One region of the Rhizobium sp. KDH_Rht_773_N genome, then DNA from elsewhere that is predicted to be linked to it. Evidence: predicted binding sites of a transcription regulator. Region 1 holds the regulator's gene; the other holds the start of a gene.
What was found. Region 1 encodes LexA, which represses DNA repair genes until DNA is damaged. Its sites were predicted from a motif close to TGTTCNNNNTGTGTTCNG; they were not measured.
Positions count from the first base shown of each region.

Region 1 (4,209 bases):
ACATTGCTTGGCCTGCTTCTCTTTGCCGGCGGCATGTTTTCGGCACAGGTCGAAACCTGGCGGGCAAGGACCCTGATCCTCGATTCAGCCGTCACGACGACCGTGACCGGCCGCATCGAGCGCCGGGAAGGCGATGGCGAGGGACGCTGGCGTTATATTCTCAAGGTCAACGGCACAAGCGCACCCGAGATCAGGCGTCCGCCCGAACGCGTCTCCGTGCTGGCGCGTGGCGCGGCCCGGCCCTTCGAACTCGGCGACATCATCGAGGGCAGGGCGCGGCTGACGCCTCCGGCGGGGCCGGCGCTCCCCCATCTCAACGATTTTGCCTTCAGCGCCTATTTCGACCGCATTGGCGCCAACGGCTTCTTCTATGGGGCGCCGAAAAAGGTGGCGGAACAGTCGGAGCAGGCAGGCTCGCTCGATGAGGCCGTCCTGGAGTGGCTCTATCGCCTGAGAAGCGGCATCGGCGATCGGATCCGCTCCACCCTGCCCGGCGACACCGGGGCCTTTGCCGCCTCCCTTGTCACCGACGAGAGACGCGCGATCTCGGATGAAACGACGGAAGCGTTGCGGCAATCCGGCCTTGCCCACATTATCGCAATCTCCGGCCTCAATATGGCGCTCTCCGCCGGCATCTTCTTCGTCGGCCTGCGTGTCGTCCTCAGCCTGTTTCCCGGCATTGCCCAGGCGTGGCCGACCAAGAAGATCGCGGCCGCCGGCGCGCTCGCTGCGGTAACCGCCTACTATCTGATCTCGGGTTTTGCCGTCTCCGCCGAACGCGCCTTCATCATGATGGCGATCATGCTGGTCGCCGTCTTCTTCGACCGGCCATCGATCAGCCTTAGAAACGTGGCGCTGTCCGCTCTCGTGATCCTCGCTGTCTCGCCATCGGAAGTGCTGGGACCAAGCTTCCAGATGTCCTTTGCCGCCACGCTCGCACTTGTCGCCGGCTACGATCTCTGGAAGCGGCGGCCGATGCGTGAGAACGCTCTTGCCAGGCTGCCGATCATGAAGCCGATCTCCATGGTTGGCAGCTTCTTCGGCGGCGTTTTCCTGACGTCGCTGATCGGCGGCTTCTCGACGGCACTGTTTTCGATCGAGCATTTCCACCGCCTGACGGCCTATGGCCTGCCGGCAAATCTTGCGGCCATGCCGGTCATTTCCTTCATCGTCATGCCGGCGGGCATGCTGGCAATGCTGCTGATGCCCTTCGGCCTGGACGGCTGGCTGTGGCAGGTGGCAGGCTTCGGGCTCGATCTGGTGATCACGATCGCCAAGGCGATCGCGGGGTGGGGCGGCAATATAGATATCGGCCGCTTGCCCGGCTGGTATTTCCCGACAGCCGTCTCCGGCTTTCTGCTGCTGACGCTGCTCAGAACGGGGCTGCGGCACATGGGAACAGCAATTGTCGCGGTCTCCACGCTTGCTGTGGCCGTTCTCCCGTCCGGTGCGGCGCCCGATATCGCCATCTCAGAGGATGGCGGACTCGTTGCCATAGTCGATGGAGAGGCGATGGCTTCAAACCGTGAGAAGCCGCCCGCCTTCATCTTCGAACAATGGCAGCGGGCGCTTGCCCTCGAAGAGCACCGCAAGCCGGTAATGCTCCAAGCCGCCAAGGCGCCCGCCGCGCCTGACGGCAAACGGTTGCAGCTTTCGCCGGATCAGCAGAATGAAGCCAGAGAGGCGATGCGACAGGCAGCCGACACCGGCCCTCCCTCGCGTTTCTCCTGCCTGAAGGGCGCCTGGTGCAGCGTCGCGCTCGCCAACGGAAAGAGGCTGACCGTCGTCGACAATGCCGCCCATCTCGGGCCGGCCTGCGATACGGCCGATATTGTCGTGACCCCCGTCCGGCTGCGCTTCGACCGCTGCCGTTCCGGCGCGCTGCTCTTTACCGGCGAAACGTTGCGCAGGACAGGTTCCGTCGAACTTCGGTTCACAGCCGACGGAGTCGAGGCCACCACCGCATTCGACACGTTGCAGCGCCCCTGGATGCGTCACCGCGCCTATGACTGGCGAAGCAATACATTCGCGGACGCCGGCCTGTCACCGGTCAGTGATAGCGGCGAATGAGGCCGACGAGCTTGCCCTGAACCTTGACGCGATCCGGCGGGAAAATGCGGGTCTCGTAAGCCGGGTTTGCAGCCTCGAGCGCAATCGATGCGCCCTTGCGGCGGAAGCGCTTGAGCGTCGCTTCCTCGTCATCGACGAGTGCAACGACGATATCGCCGGGATTGGCCGTGCTGCCATTGCGGATGATGACCGTGTCGCCATCGAAAATGCCGGCTTCGATCATCGAATCGCCGCGAACTTCCAGCGCATAATGTTCGCCGGAGCCGAGCATATCGGTCGGAACCGTGATGTCATGCGTATTGTTCTGGATCGCCGAGATCGGCACGCCGGCGGCGATGCGCCCCATGACGGGAACGGAGACCGAATTGCCGTTGTCGGCGGCAGGTGCCGGCTTGGCCGAGGCGGGAGGCGCCACAGGCTGCGGCTTGCCGAGACTGCCCTCGATGACGCTCGGCGAAAAGCCGCGGCGGGGTTGCAGGCTCGGGCTGTAGGCTTCCGGCAGTTTGATGACTTCGAGCGCTCGCGCCCGGTTCGGAAGCCGGCGAATGAAGCCGCGTTCCTCGAGTGCCGTGATCAGCCGGTGAATACCGGATTTCGAGGCCAGATCCAGGGCGTCCTTCATCTCGTCGAAAGACGGCGGAACGCCTGACTCCTTCATCCTTTCGTGAATGAAAAGAAGGAGTTCCTGTTGTTTGCGCGTGAGCATGGCGTGTAACCCCAGTCTTGAAACAAATCCAGAACGGACACTATATGTTCCATATGTGTTCCGCAAGTGGCTAAATTTTCGTAAAACTTCTGTTCATTCTGTCGAGAATTTTATTTTTCGCGGCCCTTGCGCCTTCGCGCCCTTGCCTCGCAAGGCCTGCTGAAGCACATCTCCTTGTCATTGCTGGAGGGAACCCGATGCGCAAAGACAGGCTTCCGATCGATCATCTCGTCTTGCCGGTGACGGATATCGACCTTGCCCGCGAAAGGCTGGGCAAGCTGGGTTTCACGGTCGCGCCTGATGCCCGCCATCCCTTCGGCACGGAAAATGCCTGCGTGTTCTTTGCCGACAAAACCTATCTTGAGCCTTTGGGCGTCGCGAGCGTTGCGGAGAGCGAGCAGGCGGCGCGTCGCGGCAACGTCTTTGCCGCCCGTGACCAGGCATTCCGCTTCCGTTGCGGCGACGAGGGCCTTTCCGCGATTGCCTTCGCCACCGGCGATGCAAGGCGAGAACATGCCCGATTCGTCGAGGCCGGCATCAGCGCCGGTTCGCTGCTGCAGTTCGAGCGTCCGGTGAGAATGCCAGATGGCGCAGAAAGTGTTGCCGGCTTCCGGCTCGCCTTCGCCGCCGATCTCCGGGCGCCGGATTTCCTCCTCTTTGCCGTCGAGCGCGTGAACCCGTTGCCCGCCGATCGCGCCGTATTGGAAACGCATGCCAATGGTGTCACGGGTATTGCCGAAATTGCCCTGGCTGCGCCGGAGCCGAACGCCTTCGGTGTTTTCGTCCGATCGGTCGCGAGGGTCGTGTCAGCTGACGACACGGGCTTCGGGCTGCAGATTGCCACCGCCAATGCGAAGATCAGCCTGATGACGCCTGAAGGACTGGAGGCCTATTACGATCTGGTGACGCCCGATACCGATCGCGGCCTGCGTGGACGGGCAATCCTCTTTGCGGTCGGCGATCTGGCCGTGACAGAAGCGCATTTGGCTGCTAACGGGGTCACATACACACGCAAGGCCAACCGAATTCTGGTGAAGCCGGCGCCCGGGCAGGGCACGCTCTTCGCCTTCGAGGAAAGATCATGAGCACCAATACGAACTCCGTGGTGACGGTCGGCGAGGGCGCCGGCAAGGTTACTTTTTCCAATACCGGTCGCCTGTCGCTGATTGCCGGCGCTTGCGAACTGGAAAGCCGCGACCACGCGTTCATGGTTGCCGGTACCTTGAAGGAACTCTGCGCCAAGCTCGGCATCGGGCTCGTCTACAAGACGTCCTTCGACAAGGCGAACCGTTCCTCGCTGTCGAGCAAGCGCGGTGTGGGCCTTGAGAAGGGGTTGGAGGTCTTCGCCGACCTGAAAAAGGAACTCGGCATTCCGGTTCTGACGGACATCCATACGGAAGAACAATGCGCCGAGGTGGCCAAGGTCGTCGATG
Region 1 covers NZ_CM129525.1:33,095-37,303, reverse strand. The annotation lists gene ACU8HS_RS00190 (ComEC/Rec2 family competence protein) at 1-2,070, shown strand, start outside; gene lexA (transcriptional repressor LexA) at 2,051-2,776, opposite strand; gene ACU8HS_RS00180 (VOC family protein) at 2,974-3,861, shown strand; gene kdsA (3-deoxy-8-phosphooctulonate synthase) at 3,858-4,209, shown strand, end outside.

Region 2 (4,209 bases), 1.9 Mb from region 1:
GTGAAGCGGCGGCCGTCATAGGCGCCGTCCGGGCGCGTGCCCTGACCCGGCTTCCACTGCAGCAGCGGACGGATGAGGTCGGCAAGACGCTCGAGAATGTCGATGCGCACCGCGCGCTTGCCGAGGAAACGGAAGCCCGCGAGCTTGTAGAACATGCGCTCGAAGCTCGGATCGGTGACGACGGACGTGCGGCCGGCGGCCAGCACCGGGATGAGATCGCCATAGCCGGGCTTTTCGAGGCCGTCGTTCTTCAGCGCCCAGAGCAGGGTGATGAGTTCCGCCGGCGCCGGCTTGAGAAGCGCCGGTACGAAGATGTGATATGCGCCGAAGCGGATGCCGTAACGGCGCATGGAGGCGCGGGCATCCTGATCCAGGGACTTCACCTCTTCCGTCACGTCGCGGCGGAAGAGCACGCCGAGATTTTCCACGAGCTGGAAGGCGAGCCCCTTGGCAAGACCCTGCAGGTCCTCGGCGCGCGACAGGTCGTCCAGCGGCTTCAGTACCGTGCTGATATGGTGGTTGACGAACCGTTCGATACGGGCAGCGACATGATCGCGCGCATTGCCCGTGAGCTGCTCGTCGGCAAGCAGGATGACACGCGGCCGCATCACATGGTCGCTGCCGGAAAGACGGCCGACGGGATCGCCGAGCCAGCGCACCAGCCCATCCGAGCCGATCGCCAGATCGGCATTGCCTGCGGCATGCAGGCGCGCGGCGCGAGCTTCGAATTCGAGCGCGAGCGCCTTTTGCGACGCAGCCTGAACCGCCTTGGCGTCCGGCCCGTCCGTTCCCCCGACAGGCGTGAAACGGAACCCGGTCAACTGCCCCACATGATGTCCTTCAACGAAGACATCGCCATTCACACTGATTTCAGCTTCCAGCATCGCATTCTCTCTCAGGCGCTTCATGAGCACAGATGTCCTGCGATCAACAAAGCGTTTCGTCAACCTTTCATGTAACGCATCGGACAATCGATCTTCGATTTCCCGCGTCTTTTCCTGCCAGTGTGTCGGATCGGCAAGCCAGCCGGGCCGATTCGATACATAGGTCCAGGTTCTTATCTGCGCGATTCGCGCCGAAAGCGTGTCAATTTCCCCATCTGTCCGATCTGAGCGGTGAACTTGCTCCGCAAGAAATTGCTCGTTCACCGTGCCATAGCGCACCAGATCGGAAAAGAGGGTAGAGATAAGATCGGCATGTTGCGCAGGCGTTATGCGCCGATAGTCCGGCAGAGCGCAAGCCTCCCAGAGCTTTTCGACCCGTGCCGGCGTGTTAGCGAGATCAATGATTTCCGGATAGCGCGACAGGTGTTCGAGCGCCTGCTGGTCGACTGCCGGCAGCGCCCGCGTCAGGCCCGGCACGCGGGGGCCGGTCTCCAGGCTTGCCCGCAGGGATTGTATCGAGGAAAAATCGAGATCCTTGGTGCGCCACTGCAGAACCTTGATATTGTCGAACTCATGGCCCTCGATGCGCTGCACGAGCTCCTCGTCGAAGGGCGAGACCTGGCCGGTGACGCCAAAGGTACCGTCGCGCACGTGCCGGCCGGCACGGCCGGCGATCTGGCCGAGTTCGCCGGGATTGAGGTTGCGGAACTGGTAGCCGTCGAATTTCCGGTCCTGGGCGAAGGCCACATGGTCGACGTCGAGATTGAGGCCCATGCCGATCGCATCGGTCGCAACGAGATATTCGACATCGCCAGCCTGATAGAGCGCCACCTGCGCATTGCGGGTGCGCGGGCTGAGTGCGCCAAGCACGACGGCTGCCCCGCCGCGCTGGCGTCGGATCAGCTCCGCGATCGCGTAGACCTCGTCCGCCGAGAAGGCGACGATCGCCGAGCGCTGCGGCAGCCGGGTAATCTTTTTTTGCCCGGCATAAAGAAGGTGGGAAAGCCGCGGCCGCTCCGTAACCGTAATCCCCGGCAGGAGCTGCTGCAGGATCGGCCGCATGGTGGCAGCGCCAAGCAGAAGCGTCTCCTCGCGGCCGCGCAGATGCAGGATCCGGTCTGTAAAGATATGGCCGCGCTCGAGATCGCCCGCGAGCTGCACTTCATCGATTGCGACGAAGGCCGCCTTGGTCTCCCGCGGCATTGCTTCGACCGTGCACACCGAGAAACGCGCATTCGGCGGCGAGATCTTTTCTTCGCCTGTCACCAGCGCCACGTTCTGGGCACCGACCTTTTCGACCACCCGCGTATAGACCTCGCGCGCCAGCAGACGCAGCGGCAGGCCGATGACACCCGTGCCGTGCGCCACCATGCGTTCGATCGCATAATGGGTCTTGCCGGTATTGGTCGGCCCGAGCACCGCGGTCACGCCGCGCCCGCTCAGTATCATCGGCTGCGAAGTCAGGGTCATGGTCCATGCAAGTGAGGCGCGAACGCCCCGGGGTCAAGTCGGCTCCTGCGGGAGAGGCACAGAACACATGGACAGCCGAAGCACCAAACGCAAGGGCAGATTTGAAATAGACTTTGGATTGAGCGTGGAAGCCACAGTAGCTAAGTGCTTGATTTAAGATTCGGAACAGCTTGAGAACGAATCGGAGACGAATCGCTGACTCCCGCTGATTCAGCTTTTGTTCACGGCTAAGTATTGATTTTGAATCACTTTTTTACACTAGATGCTGAATCTGCCGATACGACCGAGAACAAATGCCGGCAACCGCGATTAACGCTTGTGGCATGCACCGCAGAAACGCAAGGTCAAGCCCAAAATTAACAGTTCGACCAAAGCCGGAACGAATCGGAGACGAATCGCTGATGTCGAGGTTTTCCCTTTTCGTTCACGGCGAGATCTTGTGAGCGCTGTGGTCTCTGATCCCAAGATACGGATTCCGATTTTGCTGCCGCCGTTCAAAGCCGTATGACCGCATTAATCTTTTACATGTCGAATTCACGATGCTTTAAGCCGGCCGCTGCCGGCAATTGGCTTAGGAGTCACCGCCGATCAAAGCCGGAACGAATCGCCGACGAATCAGAGACATCTTCATTTTCCGGCTTTGTTCGCTACAACATATTGTATTTAAATGGAATTTTAACCATAACAGGAAATGGTCGACATCGGTTTGCCGACCTGCTTTCCTCGAAACCGGCGAAATCCGGTTCTGTCATGGTGGCCGATAACGCCGGCGTGATATTCCGAGAGCTTAGCCGGGAACAAAAATCGCGGATGCGTGTTACTAGTCCAGTCGAAATGAGGATGAGGCAGGACAAACACCATGCTTGGCACGATACTTCTTATTATCCTTATTCTATTATTGATCGGCGCCTTGCCGAATTGGGGTTATAGCCGCGGATGGGGCTATGGACCTTCCGGAGGTTTGGGGTTAGTTCTCGTCATCATTATCATTCTTGTCCTGATGGGCCGAATTTAAAGGCCAGAACCTGGGGAGTTTAGACATGAAGAAGATTGTTCTTAGCTGCGCTCTCATCGGCGCTCTCGCGTCCTGCACACCGACGGAGCAGGGCACGGCGATCGGCGCCGGCACGGGCGCCATCATCGGCGGCGCTGTCACCAACAGCTGGGGCGGCGCGGCAGTCGGCGCAGTCGCTGGCGGCCTGACAGGCGCCCTGATCGGCCAGTCGGTCGAACGCCGCGGCTACTGCATCTATCGCGACCGCTACGGCCGCCGCTACGAAGCGCGTTGCCGCTAATCGGCATCGGCCCATCAGAAATTTTCAACGGGCGCTTCGGCGCCCGTTTTTCTTCCGCCTTTTCGTCGTCAACGCTGCGTTGACGATGGGTCGCCGAAGTCAAATCTAGCGCGTCGCCAGGGCCGGGCCCATATTCCTTCCGACATCGCAGGGACCGAGCACATGCCGCCCGCGAGCGCAAAGGAACGCTACCATGGCCCAGATTTTCCTCAATTCCGCCGTCGCGGTCCTGATCGCCTCGGCTTTTCTGACGACGGCAGTCGCTGCCTTCCGCAGCCGGGACCGCGCTATCCAGAAAGTGCCCGTCAGAGCCGGCAGGCGCCATCATCCAAACGCCTGACCTATCGACGAAACCGGAGCAGCGTGGCAGCTGCTATCCGAGCAGCCGTCCCCGGGGAGAAGCGAATATGAACAGGATCATCGCAATCGCTGCCCTCATCACCATCGCCCTTGCGGCCTATGGTGCGTCTGCCGGCCCCTATGACGGTACCGGCAGCTTCCCGAACAGCTATGCCCACAGCCAGAAGAAATAGGCTCAGACGAAGAACTGGCCGCCATTG
Region 2 covers NZ_CM129525.1:1,967,691-1,971,899, reverse strand. The annotation lists gene ACU8HS_RS09890 (helicase-related protein) at 1-2,354, opposite strand, end outside; gene ACU8HS_RS09885 (DUF3309 family protein) at 3,214-3,369, shown strand; gene ACU8HS_RS09880 (YMGG-like glycine zipper-containing protein) at 3,395-3,649, shown strand; gene ACU8HS_RS09875 (hypothetical protein) at 3,843-3,989, shown strand; gene ACU8HS_RS09870 (hypothetical protein) at 4,057-4,182, shown strand; gene phbB (beta-ketoacyl-ACP reductase) at 4,185-4,209, opposite strand, start outside.
Region 2: a site for LexA is predicted at 2,516-2,533, ahead of ACU8HS_RS09890 (helicase-related protein). Genes of this name have one in related genera too.